3 regions of the Neomoorella thermoacetica genome follow, and region 3 is predicted to be linked to each of the others. Evidence: riboswitches for the same ligand, from Rfam matches in the RefSeq annotation. Region 3 holds a riboswitch; each other region holds the start of a gene.
What was found. A riboswitch is a leader RNA that binds a small molecule or an ion and turns the genes downstream of it on or off. The one in region 3 is predicted to bind cyclic di-GMP.
Positions count from the first base shown of each region.

Region 1: linked by a shared signal. The riboswitch ahead of flgB (flagellar basal body rod protein FlgB) and the one ahead of MOTHE_RS07180 (methyl-accepting chemotaxis protein) in region 3 are both predicted to bind cyclic di-GMP.
Region 2: linked by a shared signal. The riboswitch ahead of MOTHE_RS14075 (methyl-accepting chemotaxis protein) and the one ahead of MOTHE_RS07180 (methyl-accepting chemotaxis protein) in region 3 are both predicted to bind cyclic di-GMP.

Region 1 is NZ_CP012369.1:695,636-705,216, forward strand. It holds gene MOTHE_RS03435 (Uma2 family endonuclease) at 1-491, opposite strand, end outside; gene MOTHE_RS03440 (flagellar protein FlaG) at 750-1,112, shown strand; gene fliD (flagellar filament capping protein FliD) at 1,125-3,023, shown strand; gene fliS (flagellar export chaperone FliS) at 3,201-3,617, shown strand; gene MOTHE_RS03455 (hypothetical protein) at 3,621-4,109, shown strand; gene MOTHE_RS03460 (AbrB/MazE/SpoVT family DNA-binding domain-containing protein) at 4,163-4,366, shown strand; cyclic di-GMP riboswitch class I at 4,608-4,705, shown strand; gene flgB (flagellar basal body rod protein FlgB) at 4,872-5,270, shown strand; gene flgC (flagellar basal body rod protein FlgC) at 5,330-5,767, shown strand; gene fliE (flagellar hook-basal body complex protein FliE) at 6,019-6,327, shown strand; gene fliF (flagellar basal-body MS-ring/collar protein FliF) at 6,426-8,000, shown strand; gene fliG (flagellar motor switch protein FliG) at 8,012-9,022, shown strand; gene MOTHE_RS03490 (FliH/SctL family protein) at 9,012-9,581, shown strand, end outside.
Region 2 is NZ_CP012369.1:666,365-675,945, forward strand. It holds gene MOTHE_RS03300 (M1 family aminopeptidase) at 1-1,487, shown strand, start outside; gene MOTHE_RS03305 (polysaccharide deacetylase family protein) at 1,536-2,510, shown strand; cyclic di-GMP riboswitch class I at 2,724-2,810, shown strand; gene MOTHE_RS14075 (methyl-accepting chemotaxis protein) at 2,874-4,301, shown strand; gene MOTHE_RS13435 (DUF5798 family protein) at 4,317-4,664, shown strand; gene MOTHE_RS12735 (DUF1540 domain-containing protein) at 4,861-5,019, opposite strand; gene MOTHE_RS03320 (chemotaxis protein CheW) at 5,215-5,703, shown strand; gene MOTHE_RS03325 (chemotaxis protein CheA) at 5,700-7,757, shown strand; gene MOTHE_RS03330 (protein-glutamate methylesterase/protein-glutamine glutaminase) at 7,741-9,015, shown strand; gene flgM (flagellar biosynthesis anti-sigma factor FlgM) at 9,305-9,581, shown strand, end outside.
Region 3 is NZ_CP012369.1:1,424,400-1,433,980, forward strand. It holds gene MOTHE_RS07155 (carbohydrate ABC transporter permease) at 1-755, opposite strand, end outside; gene MOTHE_RS07160 (carbohydrate ABC transporter permease) at 745-1,659, opposite strand; gene MOTHE_RS07165 (ABC transporter substrate-binding protein) at 1,671-3,005, opposite strand; partial or broken gene MOTHE_RS14270 (AAA family ATPase) at 3,205-3,465, opposite strand; gene MOTHE_RS07170 (OsmC family protein) at 3,638-4,081, opposite strand; gene MOTHE_RS07175 (hypothetical protein) at 4,275-4,490, opposite strand; gene MOTHE_RS07180 (methyl-accepting chemotaxis protein) at 4,490-6,469, opposite strand; cyclic di-GMP riboswitch class I at 6,666-6,753, opposite strand; gene ligD (non-homologous end-joining DNA ligase) at 6,910-7,872, opposite strand; gene ku (non-homologous end joining protein Ku) at 7,869-8,702, opposite strand; gene MOTHE_RS07195 (pyridoxal phosphate-dependent aminotransferase) at 8,804-9,581, opposite strand, start outside.

The sequences.
Region 1 (9,581 bases), 730 kb from region 3:
TATTCTTTAACCTCTCTATACCCGGACGGCGAAGGCTGGCGATAGGCAGTGACTTGCTGCGTCTGCAAGTTAACCAGCCATACTTCATTAACTCTGCCCTTAGCATACAGGCTTACTTTTACTTCGCGGTCATAGGCCAACGAAGTGTCAGCCACCTCGACTAACAATAGCACGTCCTCCGGCCGGGGGTGGAAAGTAGCATAATAATCATCACGCGGCTTGAGCAACATCAAGTCGGGCTGGGGTTCCGAGTTCTGGCCCAGGCGTAAAGGGTTCTGGGTGTCTACCAGGGCATTGTCGCCTATTTTGGTGCTAAAGATATGAAGCAGCCGTCTAACACACGCGGCATGCTGGGTTCCTATCGGCACCATCTCTATAATCTCCCCCTCAATCAGCTCTACCCGGTCATCTTCTCCCAGAATGCCTGCCCGGGCCATCTGGTAATATTCATCGACAGTAAAACGCCTGCGGGCAATCTCTATTGCGGCCATTCTTTAGAGCCCCCTTTCGTTCAGGGTAGAGGAGTACATTACAGGCTGATTATTATGGCTATATTATACCACAGTTAGAAGCGAGACCATTCTGAAAAAGGAAAAGGAGGCTATTCCCGTAGTACGCCCCACATTAGAAAGTGCTTCGCTTAAGTTTTAACACTGCGAAGCAACTTTAATCCGTGGTAAACCTCAAGCGCGGCAAGGAACTGTCGATATTAACCTCTAGGAATTAGATTTACCTCGGGGGTGGCAAGAGTGCGGGTCGAAGGAGTCGATCCTTTAATCCTAAACCAGGTCCAGAGCCAGACGCAGAAACCGGCAGTACAGGATACTAAAAAAATTAACGTGGACAGCGATCAGGAAAAGCGCCGGCAGGATGGGCAGGCCGGGTACTCCCGGGGCGATCTTGAGCAGGCGGTGGCAAAGCTCAATACAGCCACAGATCTTTTTAATATTAAACTGCGCTTTAAGCTCGACCACGAAAAGGGTGAAATATACGTCCTAGTGATCGACGCCAATGAAGGCAAAATTATCCGCCGCATCCCGCCGGAAAAAGTACTGAATGTGGCCAGCCAGATGCAGCAAATGGTGGGGCTGCTCCTGGATGAGTTGATATAGGAGGGTTCTGATATGGCTAGCGGCATTTATTTTTCCGGCCTGGCTTCGGGACTGGATACCGAGTCGATTATCACGCAGTTAATGGACCTCGAAAGGATACCCCTTACCAGGCTGCAGCAGCGCAAAAACCAGTACAACGTGGAGAAAAACGCCTGGCACGATATTTATACCCGTTTAAGCAGCTTGCAGAGCAAGCTTGGCGATCTTAAACTTGCTTCCACCTTTACCGGTATGAAAGCCACCTCAAGTAATACCTTGGCTCTGACGGCTACTGCAGCCAGCAATGCTCCAGCCGGAAGTTACCAGGTGAGCATTATCCAGCTAGCCCAGGCTCACAAAGTGGCCAGCCAGAATCTGGTTTATGGTACGGAAGCGCAATTATTAACAGATACTTTTACTGACGCCACCTACACCAGCAGTGTGGCGACGTTGAACAACTTAACCCAGGATACGGCAAATGGCTTGCTAAAATTAGCCTCAGGAGCAACGGGGAGTATTACTTCTAATGCTATTAACGTTAATGCCGCCAATGGCGGCCGCCTGGCTTTGACGGTCAATCAACAGGAACGGCTGAATGCTAATTATGTGTATCAATACCGTACTTTTGATGGCACTACCTGGAGTGAATGGCAAACGCTGGGCAATTTAACCGGTGATGGTTCCGGGATTTTTAAGAGCCATACTTTAACAGCTGATATAAGTGGCAATGTGCAACAGGTGGAGATTAAAGCTACTTTAAATGGAGATTTTGGTGCCAGTGTTATTCCTATGCTTGCCGACTGGACGGCCACCTTCCAACCAGCAGAACCGGTTACGTCCGATACTGTGGCGCTGGGCCTGAGCGGTTCCTTTACCATTACCGTTGGTAGTGAAACCCGGAATATTACCATAAATGAAAATGATAGCCTACAATCCATCGCCTCCCTGATCAATGCAGTACCTTCTGAAGGGGAAACAGGCCCGGGAGCGGGGGACATTGTGACGGCCAGCGTCATCGATCATCGCTTGGTAATTACCAGTAAAACTACCGGCTCTAACGGGGCTATATCTTTTTCCGATCCTGACGGTGTCCTCAATAAGTTAGGGCTGGTAGATGCAAGCGGGGTTATTCTACCACGCGCCGTCATCCAGGATGCCAAGGATGCCGTATTTACAGTCGATGGCCTCACTATAACCCGCTCCACCAATACGATTACAGATGTCATCCAAGGGGTTACCCTGAACCTCCTGGCCGTTACTGACACTAACGGCAACGGCACAATTGAACCGGCGGAAACACTGAACCTGGAGATAAGCCACGACACTCAGAAGGCCGTTGATGCTATCCAGGCCATGGTGGATCAATACAACTCAGTAATGGAGTTTATCAGCACCAAAGCCGGAGACAAGGGTGATTTACAGGGCGATCCTACCCTGGCGCGTTTTAAAAACGATTTATGGCAACTGATGACTGATAGAGTAGCCGGGTTAACGGGGACTTACCAGACCCCCTGGAGTATTGGTATTTCGACAGGGGCTGTAGTAGGTAGCGGTTCTTTAACCTTCGATCGCAACGGCAAAATAACCCTGGATACAACAAAGTTAACCTCGGCTTTGGAGACGGACCCAACAGCCGTCATGGCTATTTTTACCAACAGCAGCGAAACCGGCTTGGTCGACAAGTTGGATAGTTACCTGACTTCCCTGGTGCGCTCCGGGGACGGCATTATTCCTTCCCGGGAGCAGTCCCTGCAGAACATCATGGATGACATCGACGACCAGATCGCCCGCATGGAAGACCGGCTCACCATGAGGGAAGAGCAGCTCCGGCGGCAGTTTACGGCTATGGAGCAGGCCCTGGCGGCTTTGCAGAGCCAGGGGAACTGGCTGGCCGGGCAGATTGCCGGATTGGGGGTCTACCAGCAGAAATAGCTTAAGCTGTGATACTATACTTCATAAAACAGGGTGGGAGCGGTGAGGATGTGGAGAGAGTCTTAGAAGCCCATGAAGTTAAGTTTAACTTTCTGTCGTAGTTTACTGGCAGGCGTTGCAGGTTTTTAAACCAGCAACCCTTTAGGCACAAGGCGAATGAATATCGAGGTGTAACTTATGGCTGTCATCAACCCCTACCAGGCCTACCAGCAAAACCAGGTCCAAACCCTGTCCCAGGAGAAGCTGGTGCTGATGCTTTACGATGGAGCCCTGCGCTTTTGTCGCCAGGGGCTGGTGGCCATGGAGCAAAAGGATTATGCTGCTGTGAGCAATAACCTGGGTCGGGCCGAGGATATTTTAAGCGAATTGATGGCGACCTTAAACCGGGATGTTGGCGATATTGCTGAAAACCTGTACAAGCTGTATGATTTCATGTATCGCCATTTGGTGCAGGCCAATGTGAAAAAAAGTGTAAAGATGATCAAAGAAGTTATTGAGCTCTTGCAGCAACTGCGCGACACCTGGGAAGAGGCTACAAAAATATATCAGACCCACGATTACCGCACCACAGCAGGTGTGAACTGGCAGGGTTAATTAATGAACGAAATAGAAACAGCGGCCAGGCAGCTTTTAGAGGCGTATGGCCAGGAAATAGAAATGTTGCAGGTATGGCAGCGAAACTTAAAGCAACAACAGCAAGCCATTCAAGCCGGCGCCTGGGGTGACTTGAATAATCTCCTAGCAGAAGCCGCTCCCTGGAGGGAAAGGCTGACCCGGGCGCGGCAGGCTACCCGGCAGCTTGAAGAGTTCCTGGTATTAGTTTCAGGGTGTGAAATTCTGGAGTGGGAAAAGATCGAGTTCCTGCCGCCGGCAACCCGCAAGGAACTTTCCAGGGCAGCCCTGCAAGTGCGGTCCTTATGGGAAGAATGCCAGTATGTGCATGAAGCCAATATAAAAAAATGCAATCTGGCTATAGCAACGATTAGGGCTGAGCTGGAGCAAGTACGAACAGCCCGGCAAATGGGCCTGGCCTACCGGCGGGAAAATAAAACTATGCTGCCCCGCTGCCTTGACCGGCGGTTATAAGTTAAGTTTTAGGTAGAGAACAGGGGCAGGGATAGGTGGGGGGAAGGAAGACAATGAGCAAGCAGGTTGAAATAACAAAATTATCAAGCCGGGGGCAGGTAGTTATCCCGAAAGAAATACGGCAGCAGCTGGGATGGGAAACGGGCGATCACGTGGCTGTGGAAGTACAGGGGGATATGGTCATCCTGCGGCGCCTGCAGCTGGAAAGCTACGGGGAAGGAAGGTACCAGCAGGCCAGGATGAGTTTAATCAAGTAGAAGTCCTGACGTTTTTAGCCAACAGGCAGCGTATCCTGGTTACTTTGCTTTCTAAGTGGCAAGGGCGATAAATTGGTGGGTCCTGTCGAGGCAGGGCCAATGGCTGTATTGATTGCATGAAAGAGCCGTTTCTCCATAGACGGCTCATTATTTTTTGGTTAAATTTCTCTCCACCTGCAAGAATTTGCCAAAACGTGTTGAATAAATACCGAAAGCAACCAAGGTAAAACTTTCTTACTCCGGGCGTCAAAGGCAAGCTCTCCGAAAGGGGATGCGCGCAAAGCCATGGGTCTAAGGCCTGGTAGATACAGACCGGGCTATGGCTGCCAGGCTACCGTAACCGGTTAAATTGTTATGCCCGGAAGAGGGCCTTTATTTTTAGGCATGGGACTTTAGTCCCGGGGCAATTGGGCCTTTTGTCCGATACCAAGATTACCACGAAAGTGATAAAGTGGTAACTGTTGGAGAATAGCATCGATTTTTCAGGGAATAGGGTGAGAATTGGGTGTTCCTGACGCCGACCATGTACGTCCTGGAGAAGGCCCTGGACACGGCCACCCTGCGCCAGAGGACCATCGCCCACAATATCGCCAATGTCAATACTCCCGGCTTTAAGCGCTACCAGGTCTCCTTTGAGGACCAGCTCAGCCGGGCCCTGGGGCTCGAGCCGGGCTTGCCCCTGTATCGTACCAACCCCTACCATCTGCCTCCATCCGGCCTGGAGCTCGCTCCCCAGGTAAGCAGGGATACCAGCACCACCATGCGCCAGGACGGCAACAATGTCGATATCGACCGCGAGATGGTTGACCTGGCCCAAAATAGCCTGAACTTTAACGTTGCTGTCCAGCAGCTCAACACCCGCCTGGCCATGTTGCGCTACGTGATCAACGAGGGTAGACGTTAGGCGGCTGGATCCGGCCTGCAGGTAAGGGAAACAAGGGGAAATCAGGGAGGGATAAAAGGTTGGAACTGCTACCGGCCCTGGCCATCAGTGCCTCCGGCCTCACGGCGGAACGCCTGCGCCTGGATATTATCGCCAACAACCTGGCCAATATCAATACCACCCGCACGCCCCGGGGCGGTCCCTACCGTCGCGAAGTGCCTGTGTTCGCCGAGAGATTGCAGGAAGCTATGGGGCAGCTACCCGGGCGGCCTTCGTCCCGGGCTCCCGGCGCCGGGGTAGAAGTAGCTGCCATTGTCGAGGATAATTCCCCGCCGCGCCTGGTCTACGATCCGTCCCATCCGGACGCCGACGCCAATGATTATGTTCATTTACCCAACATCAATATCGTCAACGAAATGGTCGACATGATCACCGCCTCGCGGGCTTATGAAGCCAATGTGACGGTCTTGAACGCCGCCAAGGCCATGACCTTGAAGGCCCTGGAGATCGGCCGTTAGGCTACCAGGCTGGATGGCCACAAAGATCACCGGCCCGGGACCGTGGGCGGGTCCCTGCCGGCAGTGCTGCCTGGATGAATCCATATCACTCCGGCAGACCACCGGCAGGCGATGCCATCTAGATAGTTACACCTTAAATGGCGCACTGCATGCGAGCCCGGCCGCCGGCTAACAGGCAGGTATGGGCAGCGAGCCTGTTTCGCGGCTACCAGCCGGGCCCGCAAGGATAATTCGAGGAGGGTATGTTCCCAATGCTCCTTACACCCGTATCCCTTTTAATGCCGGCACCCCTTCAGGAGACCCGGCCGGTTTCCCAAACCGGGGGGACGGATGCCGTGGCCCAATCCTTCGGCAATCTCCTGCGGCAAAAGCTGGATGAACTCAATAACCTGCAGCAGCAGGCCGACGCTCTCACCCAGGAATATTTTGCCGGTAAGGTGGAGGATGTCCACCAGGTCATGCTGGCCCTGGAGGAGGCTAACCTCTCCCTGCAGCTGGCCATGCAGGTGCGTAATAAAGCCGTCGAAGCCTATCAGGAAATTTCCCGCATGCAAATATAAACTACTTGATTGAGAACTAAATAGTAACTTCATAGTAACTTCCAAGACATACCCGGCAGTTTGAGAAGGAAACCATACCACCTTCAGGGAGCTTATTAATGAAGGTTAAAGATATATTTGGCAAAGCAAAGAGTTTTTGGCAGGGATTGACTCCGGGGCGGCGTTCGGCCCTGGTAGCGGTAACCCTGGCCGCCTTGCTGGCGGCGGGTTTCCTGGTCCAGTGGCTGGTGAGGCCCCAATACGCGCCCCTTTTCACCAACATGCAGCAGCAGGACGCCGCGGCGGTTACGGCAAAATTGAAGGAGATGAAGGTTCCCTACCGCCTGACGGGTGACGGTACCACCATCGAGGTACCCAAAGACCAGATCTACCAGTTACGCCTGGACCTGGCCAGCGCCGGTGTCCTGAACAACGGCCAGGGTTTTGAGCTTTTCGACCAGAACAAGCTGGGTATGACCGACTTTGAGCGTAACCTGGATTATCAGCGTGCCCTGCAGGAGGAACTGCGGCGGACCATCGTTACCCTGGACGAGGTGGAAGACGCCCGGGTGCACCTGGTCATCCCCCAGCCCAGTGTTTTCCTGCAACAGCAGCAGCCGCCGTCGGCGGCCGTGGTTTTAAAGCTCAAGCCCCTGGCGCGGCTGAAACCGGAACAGGTCAAGGGCATCATGGAGCTGATTGCCGCCAGCGTCCCCGGGCTGAAGCTGGAAAACATCCGCGTCATCGATATGTACGGCAACGTCTTGAGTGACGGCGTTGCCGACAGTGCGAACGCCCCCTTAAGCCAGAAGCAGCAGACCCAGATGGAGATCAAGCGGCAGTTCGAAAAGGACCTGGAGCAGCGCCTCCAGAGTATGCTGACCCAGATTTTGGGGCCGGGGAAGGCCGTGGCCATGGTGACGGCGGACCTCAACTTCGACCAGCAGGAAATCAACCAGACCACCTGGGGCAAGCAGGGGGCGCTTAGAAGCGAGGAGATTAAAACCGAGCAGGGCACTTCTAACGGCGGAGCCGGCGGTGTGGCGGGGACGGCAGGTAACAACGGGCCGGGTTATCCGGCCGTAAACCCCGCCAACGGAAACTATAACACGAGCGATACCGTCCACAACTACGAGCTGGATAAAACCGATACCCACACCATAGTGGCTCCCGGGCAGGTCCGGCGGCTTTCCACCGCGGTAGCCGTTAACGGCCCGGTGAACGCGGCCTTAAACAACCAGATCCAGCAGATCGTCAGCGCCGCGGTGGGCTACCAGCCGGCCCGGGGCGATCAGATCACCGTTACCAGCCTGGCCTTTGACAACTCCCTGCAGCAGCAAATGGCGGCCGACATGGCCGCCCAGCAGCAGCGCCAGCAGAGGCTGCGCCAGTACCTCCTGTGGGGAGGCGTGGGGCTGGTGTCCCTGGCCCTGCTGGTGACCCTGATCGTTCTTATCCTGCGGCGCCGTCGGCAGGCGGCCCTGGAAGAACAGATGGCTGCCGCGGCCCTGCCGGCCGGCGTGCCGGTAGAACCCCTGGTAGTGGAACCGGTAGAACCGGTGGAACCGGCGGACCTGGAGAAGCAGCGCCAGGAAGCCCAGCGCAAGGCTAAACTGGAGCAACTGCAGGAGATCATCCGCCAGCGGCCGGAGGATGCGGCTTTACTGCTGAAGGCCTGGCTGGCAGAAGATTAGAGGTGGGTTGGTTGGCAAAGCAGAAGGCCCTCACAGGTCTGGAAAAGGCGGCTATCTTTTTGATTGCCGTGGGCCCGGAGCTGTCGTCCTTAATTCTCAAGCAGATGGCCCCGGAAGATATCGAGCGCATCACCTACCAGATTGCCAACACCCCTGCGGTCGACCCGACAACCAAGCAGCAGATAATCGACGAGTTCCTGGAACTTAATGATGCCAAGCAGTTTATGCTTCAGGGGGGCATCAAGTACGCCCGCGACGTCCTGGAGAAAACCGTGGGGCCGGCCCGGGCGGCGGAGATTATCAAAAAGCTCCTGGCAACTTCTAAGATCCGGCCTTTTAACATGATCCGCAAGGCCGATCCCAAGCAGCTGGTCAATTTCATTTATAATGAGCACCCCCAGACCATCGCCCTGATCCTGGCTTACCTGGAACCGGAGCAGGCGGCGGTGATCTTGGGAGCCCTGCCGGACCAGCTGCAGGCCGACGTGGCCAAGAGGATCGCCCTCATGGAGCGGGCTTCGCCGGAAACGGTGCGCGAGCTGGAGAGCATCCTGGAACAGCGCCTTTCTTCCCTGGTGGACCAGGACTTTGCCGTTGCCGGCGGGATCAAAAGTCTGGTGGACATCCTGAACCGGGCCGACCGCGGCACGGAACGGACCATCCTGGAATCCCTGGAGCAAGACGACCCCGAACTGGCCGACGAGATCCGCAAGCGGATGTTTGTCTTTGAAGACATCCTCACCCTGGATGATAACTCCATCCGCCGGGTACTGCGGGAAGTCGATCTCAAAGACCTGGCCCTCGCCCTCAAGGCGGCCAGCGAAGACGTGGCCAACCGCATCTACCGCAACCTTTCCAAGCGCGCCGGCGAAATGCTCAAGGAGGATATCGAGTACATGGGCCCGGCTCGCCTGCGAGATGTGGAAGAAGCCCAGCAGCGTATCGTCCAGATTATCCGCCGTTTAGACGAGGCCGGCGAGATTATCATTGCCCGGGGAGGCGAAGACGCCATTGTGGTCTAGAGTGCTGAAGGAAGTCAAGCCGGCCCGGGAGGAAAGGGTAATCCCCCCGCGGCCCCTACGGCTGGTACCGGTGGGAGAAGCTTGTGTCCCCCAGGAAGATGGCGACGTAAACCCCGCGGCCCGGGCGGCGGTGGCTGCCGCCCGGGAAGAGGCTGCAGCCATTATCGCGGCGGCCCGGCAGGAAGCAGAGGTTATTAAGAAGGAGGCCCTGGAAGAACGGGAGCGGGTCCTGGCCGAGGGGAGGGCAGCCGGCGAAGAGCAGGGCTACCGGGAGGGACTGGCCCGGGCTGAGGAGGAAGGTGAGGCTATCCGCCGGGAAGCTGCGGCCATCCGCGAGGAAGCTCGCCGGGTCCTGGAGGAGGCACGGCAGGCTTACCGGGAGACCATCACCGCCGCCGAAGGGGAGATTCTCGACCTGGCCTTAACTATCGCCACCCGGGTGATCGGCCAGGAGGTGGAACAGCGACCGGAAGTGGTCCTGGGCATAGCCCGCCAGGCCATCCGCCAGGTGGCCGAAGGCCAGCACTACATAATCTACGCCTCCCCGGAAGCGGCGGCA
Region 2 (9,581 bases), 760 kb from region 3:
ATGGCCAGGGCGTCCTCAGGGGGGCGGGGAGCGCCAGAGTTGTTGCCGGCAGCCCGGTGGCTACCCTCAACGGCGAGCCCCGGCAGCTCAAAGTACCCCCCCGCCTGGTGGGCGATAAACTCTACATCCCCCTCCAGCTGGCCCTGGCAGTGCTGGGGACTTCGAGTAGCCAGGGGGGATCTGACCTGCCCCTGCCGCCCCTCCGGGGCAGCACAGGGGTCCGTTTTCGTTACTACCCCGTCTACGACCTCCAGGCCCGTTACGACCCGGCCAGCGGCGAGATTCAGGGAGAACTGCTCCTGGCTTACCAGAATCCTTTCCTCACTCCTTTGCGGCAGCTCAATTTCAACCTCCCGGCCAATGCTCCCTTCGGTAATGGCGCCAGCCTGGCGGTCACCAGGGCGGTCGTAAACAACCGGCCGGTGGCGGTACACTTCAAGGGCAGCCGGTTGGAGGTGCCCCTACCACGGGCCCTGGCCCCTAGGGAGACCCTTTCCGTGGTCCTTTCCTTTAAGACTATAGTACCGCCGGGGGATATGCGCCTGGGCCGGGATGGGAACCTGAGCACGGTATCCGGCTGGTACCCTATCCTGGCTCCCCCCACGGAGGATACCTGGGCCGGGGTGGCCGGTACGGCCTATGGCGACCCTTACTTCGCCGGCGCAGCCTATTACCTGGTGCGGCTCACCCTGCCATCCGGCTATCAGGTCCTGGCCAGTTCCCGGCTGACGGGACGCCAGGAAAGGGGAGAATGGACAGACTGGTCTTTTAATAGCGACCAGCCGGTACGGGAGTTTGCCTTTACAGCGGCCCCGGACTGGCAATTCACCACCCGCCAGGCGGGCAGGGTGCAACTGGTAGTTGCGTCCCGGGGGGAGATGGCGCCGGCGGTCCTGGATGTCGCCGCCCGCGCTCTGGAGTTTTTCCAGAAGCTCTATGGACCTTATCCTTACAGCTACCTGCATATAGCCTTTGTCCCCCTGGACAACCTGGCCGGCATGGAATACCCTGGCCTGTTGCTCCTGAGCAACCGCAAACCATATAACCCTGCCGTAGTCGTTCACGAGGTCGCCCACCAGTGGTGGTACAATCTGGTGGGTAACGACACCCGGCAGGCGGCCTGGATTGACGAGGGCTTGGCCGAGTACAGCACCCTCCTGTTTTACCGGCACTTCGATCCCGGCCTTTATCAGGCCAAACTGGCCGAGATTACCCAACTCGCTGCCCGCACCGGTGCGCCCATCAACCTCCCCCTGGAGGAATACGGTAGCGAACAGGACTACCGCCAGGCTGTCTACAACCGGGGGGCGATGTTCTGGCTGGAACTGGAAAGGATGGCCGGTGAAGAACAATTAAAGGAGGCCCTGGCCTATGTCCAGCGCTATTACCGTTACGAGATTATCCCGCCCAGGGCCCTGCTGACAATTATTACGTATTATGGCAAGCTAGATTCCAACAATTTCAGTCCATTTTTACGGAACAAATAACCCCGGCCGGCGTCTAATAATATGGAAGCACGAAGAGGGGCGACCGGAATGAGCCAGGTAGTTAAATATGTGGCGGAGTGCTGGTCCTGGGGAAACCGGGTGTTCAGGCAACCCTGGCGGCCGGATTGGCCGGTAATTATCCTGCGCCTGGAGCAATTTGCAACCCTGGTGGGGCTGGTGGCAGTTATTATGACCGCCGGCGGTGACAGCCTGGTCCGGTCTGCCGGGAAGCCGGGGGTTCATTTCCCGGCCGCGCCAACACCACCCGGCCAGTACCTGGAGGCGGTAAAACAGCCGGTAATGACCATTTCTCCGGTTGTCCCGGCGGTGGCAAAAGGGGAAACGGCTTTCACCCCGGGTGACCAGCCTGGGGGGTGGGGGAGCAGCCCGCCGGGTGCAGCCCCGCCCCGGCAGGACCTCCAGCCCTTACGCCAGGTAGCTGGTGCCGGCCACCGGGTGGCCATTACCTTTGACGATGGGCCCTCGCCAGGCTGGACGGATCGTTACTTGAAGGTCCTGGCGGCCATGGGGACCAGGGCCACCTTTTTCATGGTCGGCAGCCAGGCGGTAGCCCACCCGGATCTGGTCAAGGCCGTTCTGGCCGGCAATAACGAGGTGGCCAGCCACTCCTGGCGTCATGCCAACCTGAGCATGGTTTCCCGGGAAGCGGCTCGGGAGGACTTAAGCCAGACCGCCAGCGCCCTGGCCGCCATTACGGGCCAGAAGGTCAAGTATTTCCGGCCTCCCTATGGCGCTATGGGGCCTAACCTCCTGGCTGCGGCCGGGGACGTGGGTGAGAAGACCGTCACCTGGAGCGTCGATCCCCGGGACTGGTCCAATCCCGGCCCCCAGGCGATCATCCAGCGGGTTATGGCCAATGTCCGCGACGGCAGCATTATCCTTCTCCATGAGGCCCACCCCGGTACCCTGGTCGCCCTGCCGATACTCATTAAAGAACTCCGTGACCGGGGCTATGAAATAGTGACCGTATCGGAACTTATTGCCGCCGGTAAAATCCCCTAAGACCCGGCGTCTCTACCGGCCCTCATGCGGCTCCCCGTAGTGAACCCCCGCACCTTGCCCCAACCTTCATTTACATTGTTCGCTGGTTGGGGCGTCGGCCCCCTGGGGGCCCCTCCTGCAAATAGCCTTACCGCCCGCCGGCAATTTCTCTCCTGGTATATCTTGCATATTCTTCCTCTCCTGCGGTATAATAAGGGCGAAAAAAGGAAAAATTCCCCGAAAGGGCAAACCTGCTGAAAGGCAGGGGCGCAAAACTAGAGGGTCTACAGCCTTCACGGGCCATGACAGCCAGTTACCACGGGTGGAACGGGGCTACCCAGGGGGTAGCCTTTTAAATTTTGTCCAGGCAGGAGGAGGGTTCTTATGAGGTTTAAACTATTTAAAAAAAAGGGACTGCAGGTAGAAGGGCCGGACCCCCGGGCTCAAAAGAAGGCCCGGGCCGGAGGGAAGACGGGCGGTTTCTTCAGCCGCTTGAGCCTGGGGGTCAGGCTGGCGACCGGGTTCTGCCTGGTCATCGCCATTTTTGTCGCGGTGGTCATTTACGTCAATTTTAACCTCTTGCAGGTAGCCGCCCTTACCAACAGGGTAACTATCATGTACAACCAGGGCATGCTCTATAACGAGATGACCAGTTCCATCTGGGACGCTTACCGGCGGGCTACCGATTACATAATCAATGGTTCCCAGACCCACGCCTTGGGCTTTGACGACGCCATGAAGCGCTTTGATACCGCCCGCGCCCAGCTAGAAGGGCAACAACTCGACAGCCAGACGGCCGGCTACCTGACGGCCATGGCGCAGGCTGCCAAGAGTTTTACTGACACCTTCAAAAACAGCATCTTGAACACCAGCCAGAGTGACCGCATGGCGGCCCTGCCCATCCTGAGCTTCCAGATGGGGGCCTCCCTGGATAACATCAATAACATCGGTACCCATATGAACAAGGGTATAAGCGAAGAAACCGCCGCGGCGGAAGAACAACTGGCTGCCGCCGTCCGGAACGCCCGGGCCACCCTGCTCTCTGGATTAATCCTGTCCCTGCTCCTGGGCCTGGCGATCGCCTGGTTTATCAACCGCATGGTGGGCCGTTCCCTGGGCCAGGTGGCGGCCTATGCCGCCCGGGTGGCCGAGGGGGACCTCACGGCCGAACCCCTTCATATCACCAGTAAAGACGAGGTCGGCAAGCTGGCTGCGGCCTTCAATACCATGGGCGAAAACCTGCGCCAGCTCATCAGCCGCGTGCGCGACATGACCGGCCAGGTGGCTTCCGCCAGCCAGGACCTGGTCCGGATGTCCCAGGAAGTAGGAGATGCCGTCCGCCAGGTAGCCGCCACCGTTCAGGAAATGGCCAAAGGGGCCGAAGACCAGGCCCAGCAGGTCAGCGAGACGGCGACAGCCACCGACGGCCAGGCGGCCAAGGTAGAGGAGGTCCACCGCGACACCGAGGATATGGCTGCTGCTTCCGATCAGGTGGCGGCCAGGGCCGCCGAAGGGGCCAGAGCCGTGGCCGAGGCCACGGATCAGATGGCGGCCATATCCCAGCGTATGGAGCGCATGGCCCGCGCCGTCGAGGAACTGGGCAACCGTTCCCAGCAAATCGGCCAGATTGTCGGCGTCATCTCCGGCATCGCCGAGCAGACCAACCTCCTGGCCCTCAACGCCGCCATTGAGGCGGCCCGGGCCGGCGAGCAAGGACGGGGTTTCGCCGTGGTCGCCGAAGAGGTACGTAAACTGGCCGAGCAATCAGCCGGGGCTACCAAGCAGATCGTGGAGCTGGTCCAGGAGATCTAGCGGGAGACTGAACAAGTGGTCGCCAGTATGGCCGAGGGTTCCCGGGACGTCCAGCAGGGTACCGAGGTGGTGGCCCGCACCGGCAAAGCCTTCAGCGCCATCGACCAGGCCATCCATACCCTGGTAGGCAAGATTAAAAACGTGGCCGAAAAGGCGGAAGACATGTACGCCGGTTCCCGCCAGGTCAAGGAACGAGTAGAGAGCATTGCCGCCGGCATCGAAGAAGCCGCCGCCAGCACCCAGCAGGTTTCGGCCTCCACGGAAGAGCAATCAGCGGCCGTGGATCAGATCAGCCAGGCGGCCCGGCAACTGGCAGCCGCCGCCAGTAACCTGGAGGAGGCTGTGGCCAGGTTTAAACTTTAGCCCGGGAGAAGGAAGCGTTAATATGGCGCGTACGCCCCTGGAGCGAGTCGTTTGCCCTGTAGCCTGGGAGAGTGAAACCTCCTGGCGTTTACCATGGGGTACGCGTTCCCGGCGCCACCGATAGGATGGGCACGGAAGTCCCGCCGGGGCCGAACCCGCTGCGGAGGCGGGCCGCCGGCCCCGGCTTCATCAACATTTAAGCCCGGGCCTGGAAGGTTTCGCACTCAGTGGAGCGGTCGTTGACGGCGCTGGAGGTATTCGGCGTCCCCTGGACGGCGATGGTAATCTTTTGAGCTTCGCAGTCGCCGTCCTGCCAGTAGATGCAGTTGGCCACCCGGCAATTCACTTTAGGCATTTCTTATCCCTTCCTGCATGGCAGGGCTGGTTCCCTGCAGGAGCGGTTTATCCAGGGGCGCCTGCCGGCAACCTGCCCATCAGGTTAGATTAGTTTTTTCGTCTTTTAGCTTGAACTTCCGGGAGGAAAATTATGCCTGCCACGGAGGAATCCGGCCCCGGGCGCAGAATCTCCTGTTAGAAAGGTGGAATGCATATGGCAACCGATACGGCTCCGGAAATCCAGCTGGTGGTCTTCCAGCTGGCCGGCGAGACCTACGGCGTCGATATCAACCACGTGCAAGAGATCATCCGCATGCAGAGTATCACCGCGATCCCGAGGACTCCGGCCTTTGTGGAAGGGGTTATCAACCTGCGCGGCCGGATTATCCCCATCCTCGACATGCATAAGCGTTTTCACCTGCCGGCCGCCGAGACTACGAACAATACCCGCATCATGGTCGTCGAGCTGGGTCAGGTAACAGTAGGCATGATCGTCGACTCGGTTTCCGAGGTCCTGCGCCTCCCGACTACGAGCATCGAACCGCCGCCGCCCATGATCAGCGGTATCGATGTCGCCTATTTAAAGGGCGTTGGCAAGTGGAACGACAGGCTGATTATCCTCCTGGATCTGGATCGGGTGTTGCAGGAGAGCGAGCAACGTGAACTGCAGCGAGAAGTAGCTGCCGGGGTGGAGACCAGATGAGCGACCTGGATATGTCCCAGTACCTGGGCATCTTCCTGGATGAGGCCGAGGAACAGCTCCAGCAACTGGACGAGGCCGTTGTCCAGCTGGAGCAGACACCGGACGATCAGGAACTGTTAAATACCATCTTCCGGGCGGCCCATACCCTGAAGGGCTCCTCGGCCTCCATGGGTTTTAATCGCCTGGCTACCCTTACCCACCGCATGGAAAGCGTCCTGGATAGCTTGCGCCAGGGGAAGCTCGCCGTTTCCCGGGAGATTATCGACATCCTCCTGGCCAGTGTTGATACATTGCGGGCTTTAAAGGACAGCATCGCCGCCGGCAAGGGTGAAGAAGGCGACGTGAACGAGGTAGTTGCTCGCCTGGAAGCCGTCCTGGCCGGCCCGGCCGCCCCGGTGGCAAACAAAGCTGTTGCTAATGCAGAATTGACCCTTGACGACATTGAGCAGAACGTCATCCGGGCAGCGGAAGTGAAGGGCTTTCGCGCCTACGAGATCCGGGTGCAGCTGGAAGCCGGCTGCCAGATGAAATCGGCCCGGGCCTACCTGGTTTTTAACAACCTGAAGGAGCTGGGGGAAATCATCAAGAGCGTGCCCCATACCCAGGATCTGGAGGCGGAGAAGTTTGACGACACCTTCACCCTGGCCTTTGTCAGCCGGGAGGACGCTGATACCCTGGCCAACGTGGTCAAGTCGGTGTCGGAGATCAAAGACGTCCTGGTGCGGCCCATTGTCCTGGAGGAGGACCAGCCTGCGGCGGCAAGGGCAGGGACGGCCCCCGGCAAGCCTGGGGTGGAAGCTGCCGGCGGGAAGAATGGTACAACTGCTCCTGCAGGCGAGCATCACGTCAACCAGACGGTGCGGGTGGATGTCCAGCGCCTGGAGAACCTCATGAACCTGGTGGGAGAACTGGTCATCGACCGCACTCGCCTGACCGAGGTGGGCAACGGTCTCAAGAACCGCCTGGGCAACGAGGAGCTCCTGGAGACATTAGAGGAGGTCTCTTTGCACATCGGTCGCATTACTTCCGACCTCCAGGAGGAGATCATGAAGGCGCGCATGTTCCCCATCGACCAGGTCTTCAACCGCTTCCCCCGCATGGTCCGGGATCTGGCCCGCAAGGCCGGCAAGGAGATCGATTTTATCATCGAAGGCCGGGAAACGGAACTGGACCGCACGGTCATCGAGGAGATCGGCGATCCCCTTATCCACCTCTTACGTAACGCCATCGACCACGGTATCGAAGAACCGGAGGTCCGGCTTCGCCAGGGTAAACCCCGCCATGGCACGGTACGCCTGAAGGCTTTTCACCAGGAGAACCAGATCGTCATTACCGTGGAAGACGACGGTGCCGGTATGGATGCAGAGAAGATCAAGGCTAAAGCCATCGCCAGGGGTCTTATCAGCCCCGAGTCGGCGGCGCGGCTGAGCCGGCGGGAGGCCCTGGACCTCATTTTCCTGCCGGGTCTCTCGACCTCCGATAAAGTGACTGACGTCTCCGGCCGGGGTGTGGGTATGGATATCGTTCGCAACCATATTGAAAAGATCAACGGCACCATCGACATCCGCACCACCCCCGGTAAAGGAACTTGCTTTACCATCAAGCTGCCCCTTACCCTGGCCATCAACCGTTCCCTCCTGGTTCACGTGGATGGCCGGGTCTATGCCTTCCCCCTGGCCAACGTGGTCGAGATCATCGATGTTACTCCCGACAGCATTCAGCACGTCCATCGTCAGCAGGTGGTCGTGGTCCGCGGCCGGGTGCTGCCCCTCATCTACCTCGGCCAGGCCCTGGGGCTGGGAACACCGATCCCGGCGGCGGATACTTATGCCGTCGTCATCGTCGGTCTGGCCGAGAAACAGGTCGGCTTTATCGTCGATGACCTCATCGGCGAACAGGAGATCGTTATTAAATCCCTGGGGAACTTTATAGGTAAGATACCGGGGATCGCCGGCGCCACCATCATGGGCGATGGCAGCGTAGCCCTTATTCTCGACGTGCGCAGCCTGATGAACTTCGTGGGGGAGGAGGCGGACCGTGAACTGGCCAGTTAGGGTCCTGGTCGTTGACGATTCCGCCTTCAGCCGCCGGCTGGTAACAGATATCTTGCAGGCCGACCCAGACATTCAGGTGGTGGGTTATGCCCGCAACGGCAGGGAAGCCCTGGAGAAGGTCGCCTCCCTGCAGCCCCGGGTCGTGACCCTGGACCAGGAAATGCCGGTCATGGACGGGCTGACGACGCTGACGGCCCTCATGGCCGGGAACCCCGTGGCGGTTATTATGCTATCGTCCCATACGGCGGCCGGGGCGGCGGTGACCATCAAAGCACTTGAACTGGGCGCCGTCGATTTTATCCCCAAGCCGGCACCGGGCGATAGCCTGGACGATTTTACCAGGCAGCTGACGGAAAAGGTTAAAGCCGCCGCCAGGGTGCCGGTGACACGCCTCTGCCGGGGAAAAAACTGCCGGGAAAACACCCCGGCACCTTTTATTTCTCCCCGGCCCGGCCGGGAAGAAGCGGTGGCTGCAGTTACCGGGTCGGCTGCGGCTACCGCGGCGATTGGTAGCCGCCTTTCGCCTGGTCGGAGTCCCGGCGGGAAAGAGGGGGTTGCCGGCGCCGTATCCGCCGGGAGCACCCGGGGGGAGGCCATACGTCCCGGTAAAGGGACGCCTGCGGCCATAAAAGGCGCTGTCGCTGCCGGTGCCGGCCGGCTGCCCGGCCGGCGTCCCGGCATCGAAGTGGTGGCTATCGGTACCTCGACGGGAGGACCGGCGGCCCTGCGTCAGGTACTGACCGCCCTGCCAGGCAACCTGCCAGCCGGCATCGTGATTGTCCAGCATATGCCGGCCGGCTTCACCGGTCCCCTGGCGCGGCGCCTGGATGAACTGGCGGCCCTGGAGGTACGGGAGGCGGCGGCCGGCGACATACTCCGCCCCGGCCTGGCCCTCCTGGCCCCGGCCGGCCGGCAGATGCTCCTGGAGCGGCACGGCGACGCCGTGCAGGTGCACCTGGCCGCCGAGGCCGGGATCACCACCCTTTTTAAACCCTCGGTGGACGCCCTCTTCCTAACCGTGGCCAGGGAGTACGGTCCCCGCAGCCTGGGCGTCATCCTGACGGGCATGGGCAACGACGGCCTGCGGGGCCTCAGGGCCATCAAAGAACAGGGCGGCACAGTGATCGCCCAGGACGAGGCCACCAGCGTTGTCTACGGCATGCCCCGGGCGGCGGTGGAGGCCGGCCTGGCCGACCTGGTCCTGCCCCTGGAAGACATCGCCCCGGCCATCGTAGCCCTGGTGACCGGAGCAGGTTAACCTTTATGTGCCTGACAGCCCCCACGGCACCGCCACCCCTCCTCGCTGGTGGTGGGCCGCGTGTAGGTAGCAATTTACCTTTTCAGGTGTGCTTTATTTTACTATGGTCCATAAAACGGAGTGGGAACAGTGATGGTACGGAGATGACGGCCGGGGTTCAGTTAAGTCATGTTTAACTGAGATGAAAGTCGTATTACCGCCAATTACCTTATCACGCCCGGGTAAAGTTCTGCCCGGGCTTACCGATATATAGATGTGACCTAGAAAATGACAACAGGGGTGCAGGGGTTTGAAGATTACAGGCGAGGGACCGGTATCCTGGAACCGGGTGCGGGCAGCTTACCAGCAAGCCGCGATGGTCAAAGGCAACGACCGGCCGGATAAGGCCCGCCGGGAGGAAGATTACGTCCAGCTATCACCCGACAGCAAGTTTATAAACGATTTAAAAACACGCCTGGCGGGTGAAGAGGATATTCGCTCCACCAGGGTAGAGGCCATCCGTGCTCGCCTGGCGGCAGGCACCTATAACGTCCCGGCGGTAGACGTGGCCGACGCTATCTTGAAGG
Region 3 (9,581 bases):
ACCAGAGGTGGCAATGAAGCCAGGGTCGCCGCCGCCATCATCGCCCCCCAGTTAGTTCCTCCCTCGAGGTTGGTAAACATCTGTAATGCCAGGGGCAAAGTGTACATGCTCTTGTCATTGATCATTAAAAGGGGCCAGAAATATTCGTTCCAGGTATTGATAAAGAAAAGGATACCCAGGGCGATCAGGCTCGGCTTTATCGCCGGCAGGAGCACGCGCCCTAATATCCTGCCATGTCCCACCCTGTCCAGGCGGGCGGCTTCCACCAGGGATGGAGGGATGCTGCGGATACTCTGCCGCAACAGGAAAATGCCAAGGGCATCGGCCATCTGGGGAAGCGCCACCCCTGTATAGGTGTTAAGCCATCCCATTCTTGACATAAAGAGGTAATTGGGCATCATGGTTACCGTAAAAGGGACGAAGATGCTTAAGAGGCAAAGGTAAAACAGGGTTTCCCGGCCGCGGAAAGAAAACTGGGTAAAGCCATAGGCTGCCAGGATGCTGGTCAGTAATTTGGCTGCCGTTACTATGAAGGCAATTATGAAGGTGTTCAAAATATAACGCCCCAGGGGAATAGCCCCCACAACATAAGCAAAATTGGCCGCCGTCGCCGGGTACGGCCAGGGGTTTAATGAAGCATTAAAAACTTGTTCCGGCGTTTTCCAGGCGGTGGCAAGCATCCATATCAAAGGGAGCAATGACCCAAGGACCACCAGCAGCAGCGAGAAATGCCACCACGGGATTTTAGTTTTCATAATAGACCCCCTTCTCCAGGACTCGTTTTTGCAGAAAAAGCAGGCCACCAAAGATTACCAGCGTTATCACAGCCGCTGCTGCTGCCTTGCCGGCCTGGAAGAAGTTAAAGGCGTACTGGTAAATCAGGAATACCAGGTTGGTGCTGGCCTGGTCTGGCCCCCCGTTGGTTAACATCTGGATGGGCACAAAAACATATTGGGAACCAATGATTACCGTCATAACCAGGACGTAGAGAGCCGTTCCTGAGGTCAAAGGGCGGACAATCCACCAGAAAATCTGCCAGTTGGAGGCTTTCTCCAACCTGGCCGCTTCAATGAGCTCCTGGGGTACCGCCACCATACCGGCCAGAAGGACAATAAAGTTGTAGCCAAAACTCTTCCAGGCAGTAATCACAGTCAGGGCTGGGATAACCCACCCGTAGCTGCTCAACCAAGGGGGCGCCGGCAGTCCTAATAACCGCAGGAGGGCATTAACCGGCCCCGCCAGGGGGTTGTATAGCCAGAGGAAGATAACGGCGGCCACCGCCAGGGAAAGAACGCTGGGTAGGAAAATCAAAGCCCGGTAAAAGTTTTGCCCCTTAACGACCAGGCGCGACAGGATATAGGCGGTAATATAGGGCAGAGCCAGATTCAGTGCCAGTAAAATTAAGGTATACTCCAGGGTATGCCAGAAGGCCAACCAGAACTCCCGGCTCCGAAGTATTTCCAGGTAATTGGTTAACCCCACCCATTTGGGGGTAGGGCTAACCATATTCCACTGGTAAAAGCTTAATTTCAGGGTGGATACCAGGGGCCAGAAGGTAAATAGCGCCAGGAAAGCCAGGGCGGGGGCAAGGCATCCCCCGGGTACCAGATAACCCTTGATGGCAGCAAACCTTGGACTGGTTTCCCTTGCGATTTTCATTCTACGTCACCTTAATTGCCGATTAATTTATTTACCTTAGCCACGGCTTCCTTCAGGGCTTCTGCTGCCGACTGGCGACCGCCGAGGATGGCATCCCTGGCGTCCAGGAGGATCTGTTCGGCCTGAAGACCGTTATTGCCGGGAAAACTTACCCAGGGAACAGCGTCGGGAAGCTGAGCTGCCGCCGGCTTCATTAACGGATTCTGGTCCATGAAAGGTTTCAGGTAGTTGGGATCTTCGGTCACATCTTTCCGGGGAGGCAGATAGCCAGTACCTTTGGTCCAGGTTGTTAAAGCCTCGGGGGATTCCAGGTACTTGATGAACTCCCAGGCAGCCTTTTGCTGGTCAGGATCTTTAGCGAAGATAAACAGGGCATTACCTCCGGCCGGGACCCGCCGCGGTTTGTTACCGAAGGTTGGAAAAGGAGCCGCTAAAACCTTAAACTTAGAAGAAGTTTCAATATAATTTCTCCTGGCAATAGTTGTAACATACATTCCCACTTTTCCCGTAATAAAGGCCTGGGTACCTTCCTCCCAGGTGGCGTGCAAGGCCGTCTTATCCTTTAAAACCATGTCGGCCATCAACTGGTAAGCTTCTATGGCTTCGGGGCTATCAAAGGTAGCGCTGGCCTTACCTCCCGTCCTGGTCAGTACCTGAGCGCCATTGGACTCCATCATGGCCTGCTGGGCCCAGTTGTCGGAAGGCTCCTGCACATAAAGGCCGTAGTTGCCGGTTTTCTCTTTGATTATCCTGGCCATATCCCGTACCTCGGCCCAGGTCTTAGGTGGATTTTGAGGATCCAGGCCGGCTGCTTTAAACATGTCGGCGTTGTAATATAGGACAGGGTTGCTGATGGAATAGGGCATACCTTCCAGTTTGCCGTTAACCCGGCCCAGGTTTAAGATATTGGGCAGATAGTTATTTAGAAAAGCCTGCCCCTCGGGATCCTTTTTAGCGGCGTCTTCTACCGGCAGGTGGGGCAAGTTGGCGGTGGCGTAGTCAAGGTAATTATAGCCAATCTGGGCTACTGCCGGAGGATGGCCCCCCGCCAGGGCGGCCTGTAAATTTTGCATTAACCCCAGGTACATGTTGGGTTGAAACTTTTCAACTACTTTAATGTCCGGGTGCTGTTCGTTAAACTTCTGCACCAGATCGCGGACGGTCTGCCCGCCAAAGTTTTCCGAGTTAACATGCCAGTATTCAATTGTTGTTACCTTACCGCCTGTCTTCTCCTGGCCGGTACCTTTCGCCGGGTTTCCCGGACCGCAACCTGTCACCAGGCTACTCGCCATGGTTGCCACTAGCAGGGCAATTCCCAGGGGTTTACGCCACTTACAGTTTATCATCTTCTCCCTCCTATCTTATTTTATCAGCAAGGTTTATTTTACTATGGAAGTATTGCGTTAAAGTTAAACACCAATTAAATCAAATTTAAGATAATGTAAAAATAACGTAAATTCCCGTCAGGCTTTTAGCCTCAATAAACGCAAGGGGGAGGCTCGATATACAACCCACCCTGCGATATTATTAAGTTCTACCGGCCCTAACCTGTTGCCCCAGGAGGGCCACCGGTCCTACGGCCAGTAGCCTGCCGCTGACAAAGATTCCCACCCGGTCGCAGATCTGCTAAACCTAGTGCAGCAGGTGGGAGGATATAAGGATGGTCTTACCCCTTTCCCGGGAGAGGCGGACAATAAGGGAGAGCAACTCCCGCACGCCCTCGGGATCAATACCCAGGGTGGGCTCGTCGAGGATAATAATGGTTGGATCTTTTAGGATAACGTCGGCGATGCCCAGACGCTGTCGCCGGTTTCCTTCCTGTTCCCGGCTCCCCCGCTGTCACGCCACGCCCTTATCCAAAAGAAAAACCTGGCGTCTGCCAGGTTAGGATACCCGAGCGTTAATACAGCTCATTAGCCGTTTCAGGTTGGCTGGTCCGCCTCGCTACAAGAGAGGGTACCCCGGTAGCGGTTTCTTTTTAAGGTGCGGGTTCGACGGCGCTGCGGCTACCGTTAATCTCATAGCAATACGAGATGGGCATGGCCTTTTTCATGGTATTGACCATGCCACAGTATTTACTCAAGGATAACTCAATGGCCTGCTTAACCTGGCTCTCGGGCAGGTCAGGCCCCTCCAGGCGGTAAATAAGGGTAGCGGAGGTGAAAACCTTTGGGTCAGTCGTCGCCCGGTCGGCCTCGACATCAATGGCAAAGGAAGTCAGGGAGAGACGCTTTTTCTGCAGGATAGTCAGGACATCCAGGGCCGTACAGCCGGCCATACCCATGAGGAGGACTTCGGAGGGCCTGGCCCCCTGGTTCTGGCCACCGTGATCCGTACCGGCATCCATGGCAACCGGCTGGCCGGAAGCCCCCACGCCCTTGAGACGCATTTTTTCCCCTTCCCACGTTACGGTGACTTGCATTTTTTACCCTCCTACTACTATTTTTTGCTATTATACACCTGCTGTCACCGGGGAGCAAGGTTATGGCCGCGGTGCCGGAGTTTTAAACGGCCCGGACGATCGCTTCGTCCCTGTGAGGGTCAATGCAGGAAATTAAGGTACTGAATATAGGTTGAAAAGACCACCGCCTGGTCATACTGGCGGTGGTTCCTGTTTAATCTGCAAGTCGCCTGAGGAGGTCATGGATTAAAATTTCTACCTGGCCGCAAATCATGCGCCTGAGGTAACGTTTTTCCCCTTCCGGCAGCAAACCCAGGTATTCCGTCATCAAGTTTTCGAGGGCATTGAGGTTAACAAGTGTGTCTTTTTCCTGCCGGACACCATCCTCCCCTGGGCCCGGACAGGGGCTGGCATTAGTCCTTTCCAGCATCACAGCTTAAATCGGGCAATGAGCTGCTGCAGTTCCTGCCCCAGGCTGGCCAGGGCATTGGCCGAGGCGGCGATTTCCTCCACCGTGGCGCTCTGTTCTTCGGTACTGGCCGATATCTCTTCAGCTGCCGCCGCATTCTCCTCGGCTATTGCCGACACCCCCTGGATAGCTTCCGTAATTTTCCGGGCCTCATTGTTTATCTGCTCCGTTGCGGCGGCTATTTCTTCGATGCCCTTGACCATGGCCTTTACCTTCTGAGAGATGTTCTGGAATACCTCGTTGGCATGATTAACGGCATCCTGCTGGGCGTCGACAATGACTTTAGCCTTATCCATTTCTGCCACCGCCCCCTGGGCCTCGTCCTGGATCTTCTGGACAATCTGGCCGATCTCACTCGCTGCCTGGGCCGAACCTTCGGCCAGTTTGCGCACTTCTTCAGCGACTACGGCAAAACCCCGCCCGTGTTCTCCGGCCCGGGCTGCCTCGATGGCCGCATTCAAGGCGAGCAGGTTGGTCTGGTCGGCAATGCTGGTGATTGTTTCCAGGATCTGACCCACCTCCCGTGCCCCCCGGGCCAGCTTATTGATAGCTTCGCTGACAGCTTGCGCTGCCTGCAGGTTTTCCGCCATCTTGTCGTTCTGGTTTTCCATAGACGCCAGGCCGTCGTCCACCAGCTCCCCGGTTTGTTCCGAATACCTGGCCAGGGCTTCTACCCTGTCCCTGGTTGAGCCAATGGCACCGGTGATGTTATTGACCAATTCCGCTATATTCTGGGACTGGGTAGCCTGGTCGTTGGCGCCCCGGGCCATATCCTGAATGGCATTGGCCACCTGCTCCACCGACCGGGAAGCTTCCTCCGTAGAGGCGCTGAACTCCTGGGCGGAAGAGGCTATCTGGTTGGCGCTATCCTGAACTTTTTGGACTATGGACCGCAGGTTGGTGACCATAGTCTTTAACGATCGGCCTAAAGTCCCCAGCTCACCGTAGAAGTTGGTGTTAATGTCTACCTGCAGGTTGCCTGTGGCTAAAACATCGGCCTGCCCCGCCAGGGTGATAATGGGCCTGGCTATCTTTCGGCTGATATAAAAGGCCAGCAGGGCTATGAGGATGGCAGCAAGGGTAATAAGGATAATGTTAAAACGTTGCATGGCAGTGACCCCGGCGTATACTTCACTGGTGGGGGCCGTCATGGCTACTACCCAGCCGGTTGCTTTAACCGGGGCATAGGCGACCAGGTTCCGGACACCATTGCGGATATACTCATCTTCTCCTTCTTTATTTTGCAGCATTTTCTGGGCGACATTGTTCAGGCTCTGGGATTCAGTTTTCGTCAGGTTTTCGTTCAAAACTTTTTTAGCATCCGGGTGGGCCATGACCACGCCCGTGTTATCGAGCATGTAGGCGTAACCCGTCCGCCCGTACTTGCTGTTGTTTATCTGGTGTAATAGTGTCTGGCTGTCATAATGGGTACCCAGTATACCGATAATCCCCCCGGGCCCTTTAACCGGTACAGCTATGGTTATGCCCTCTTTGCCGGTGCTTCTATTGATAACCAAATTGGAAATAGCGGCCTTGCCTTTGATGGCCTGCTGGTAATAATCCCTATCGCTAATATTGACTTCTGGCCCGCTGGATGGAATTACCATACCGTTAGTCCCGGCAAAAAAAACTAAATTGGCATCAACCGTCTGCTCAGCTACCATCTTTACAAAAGCTCTAATTTGCTCTTTATCATTTGATTGCAGGACACTTGCAGTTGCATCCTTATCCATTTGCGTTAAACGGCTGTTAATCCAATCGTTCACATTTTCGGCCATACTGGTGGTAATTTGCCTTAGGGTCAAATAGGTGTTAGCTGTAAATTGGGCCTTACTGAAATAAAAGTTAACCAGGCTGATAATAATGGCTGGTATCAAGGATAAAATAAGGAACAGCGCTAGTAACCGGCTGCTAATACTATCGGCGATTTTAAGCTTCATAATCGTCTTCCCTTCTCGAATATAATTTGGCTAAGCTGGCCATGCACTGTAATTAAAGCCGAATTAATCATGACTGTCATCTGGCATTGTCCCGCATGGTTCCTTAGCAGGTCGTGTATCAGAACCAAATAATAAAAGCCTCCGCACCGGAAGCTCCCTCCTTTCCGTTACGGTAGCAAAAAGAAGTACCCCGGCTACCGGCAACCTGGCAACCATAGCCCTTGTCGGGCTTTAGGCCCATGGCTTTGCGTCCCTGCCTTTCGACAGGTTTGCCCTTTGTTGATGGTTAAGTTTACACATATCGACAAATTATGGACCCAAGCGACAAGTATTATAACATGTTATTCAAGGATTTGCAACGATTCTAAAATAACGTTCCATAATTAAATTGGTTCTTAAAGATTCAAAAATACCGTGGTTTTGTTTGTAATAAATCTTCTTCAGGTCGAGGTGCATTCCCATGGAGCCTTATCCCAGCGCAGGCCGCGGTAAGTGGGGTGACGGAGGCGGCCGTCCGGGGTCAGCTCCAGGTACTCCACCGTACAAACCAGCCGGGGTTGCACCCACCGGGGCTTCCTTAGCTCCGGGATGTTTTCCTTAAAAGGCGGCGGCCCGGGCTGGAGCTGCTGCAACTCTACCAGCAACTTCTTTTCCTCCTGCCGGTCAAAGCCTGTACCCACCTTGCCGCGGTAAACCAGCTGCCCCTCCCGGCATTCCGCCAGGATGAGGGACCCCAGGAGACGCCCGCCGGCTCCCGGTTCATAGCCGGCAATAATAAACTCCCCCGCCCGGGTGTGCCTGAATTTGCGCCATCGGGGTGAGCGTTTACCGGGGAGGTAAGGGCTGTCCAGTTCCTTGGCCATCACTCCTTCCAGCCCCTGGCCAACACAGGCCTCATAGAACTTCATACCATAGTTTTCAATAAAACTGGAGACAATCAGGTTCTCCCCCGGCGCTAATGCCTCCTGAAGCCTTTCTTTGCGCCAGCGGAGGGGCTCCGGCATAATGTTTTCGCCCTGGTAATAAAGGAGGTCAAAGGCGACAAAGATGGCCGGCATGCGCCTGGCCGCCTGCCTTACTTTAAGGGGGTCTCCCAGGCGGCCCCTCCCCTGGAGGAGGCTGAAGGAAGGCTTGCCATCCTTCCCGGGGACGATAATCTCCCCGTCCAGTACTGCCGGTTGCCCTTTTACCCGCTGGTGGAGGCTGGCCAGTTCGGGAAAGGTGGGTGTAATGTTCAGGAGGTTGCGGGATTGGAGGAGGGTTTGTCCCTCAAGGTAGGCCAGGCAACGATAGCCGTCCCATTTTATTTCATACAAGAAATCCGGGGAATCGAAGGGCCTGCTGATTACGGCGAGCATAGGCCTGATCTGGAACAGGGGCAGGCCGGCTCCGGTAGTGGTCATGAAGTTTTGCGCCGGCGGCGGGGCTTGCGGTCCTCGACGTCGGCAGCAACTTTCTCCTTTTCCTGCCTGACCAGTTCGATGCTGGCTTTCAGGGCCTCCATGAGATCGACTACTTTGCCGGCCTCCGGCCGGGCCGGAACCTCTACTTCTTCCCCGGCGATTTTGGCTTCGATGACCTGGAGCAGGGCCTGGCGGTAGGTGTCCGTATATTTCTCCGGCTGGAAACTGGTTGCCATGCTCTTGATCAGGGTAACAGCCATCTTCACCTCGTTCTCGCGGAGGTTCACCTGGAAGTCCAGTTCCGGCATCCCGGTTACAGGTCTTACCTCCCGGGGGTAAAACATGGTGCTCATTACCAAGGCCGGGCCATAGACCCTGACCGTCGCCAGGGATTCCCGGCTCCGGATAGTTACCCGGGCGACGGCCACCTTGCCCGTCTCCTCCATAGCCTTTTTCAAGAGGAGATAAGGCTTCTGGCCCATGTCGGCCGGGGCCAGGTAGTAAGAGCGGGAGAAGTAGATAGGGTCGATTTCCTCCAGGTCGACGAAGTCCATGATGTTAATGCTCCTGGTTTTTTCGGCGGGAATAGCCTCCAGGTCTTCCTCCCGCAAGATTACATACTTGCCCTTTTCGTATTCATAGCCGCGTGCTATCTCCTCCGGCGGTACCTCCACCTGGCAGTAGGGGCAGTACTTCCGGTACTGGATGGGTGTTTTGCAACGGGTATGCAGGTAATTGAACTTGAGGTCGTTGCTCTCGGTGGCCGGGTAGAGCTTCACCGGCACATTGACCAGGCCGAAGCTGATGGCGCCTTTCCACAGGGGCCGCATGGCTCTCACCTCAGGCTTTTCCCTAGTATCTCCATCCGGCCGGGTGGCAATACGGCAAAAAGAAAAGCCCGGGCGCCCCGGGCCGGCCAGGATCGGCACAACTATTCCAGTTCGGTTACAAAGGCCCGGAGTCTTTCCAGGCCGGCTTCGATCTGGTCCATGGAGGTGGCATAGGAGAGGCGCAGGTAAGGTTCGGCGCCGAAGGCGACGCCCGGTACCACTGCCACCTGGAATTCATTCAGCAGGGCTGTAGCGACATCGGTGGAGTTGCCCAGGACCCGACCCCGGAATTTGCGGCCGAACAACTTGCCGATATAGGGGAAAACGTAGAAAGCACCGCCGGGCTGGTTGCATTCGATGCCCGGTAACTCCCGCAGGCCCGCCAGGATGCGGTTGCGGCGTTGTTCAAACTCGCGACGCATCATTTCCACGGCTTCCTGGCTGCCGGTCAGGGCAGCCACGGCCGCCTTCTGGGCGATGGAGGTGGGATTGGAAGTCGAGTGGCTCTGGAGATCCGTCATGGCTTTGGCCACGGGCCGCGGCGCAGCGGCATAGCCAATCCGCCAGCCGGTCATGGCGTAGGTCTTGGACACCCCGTCAATGAGGATGGTCCGTTCTTTTACCTCCGGCGCCAGGGAGGCGATGCTGGTGTGGGTCAGGCCGTCGTAGAGGAGGGCGGCATAAATTTCATCGGAAATGACTATCAGGTCCCGGGCAACAATTACTTCAGCCAGGGCTGCCAGTTCCTCCCGGCTGTAGACAGCGCCGGTTGGGTTACATGGCGAATTGAGGATTAAAAGCCTTGTCCGCGGGGTAATGGCCGCTTCCAGCAACCCTGGCGTCAACTTAAAGCCGGTGTCGGGGCCGGTGGTGACTACC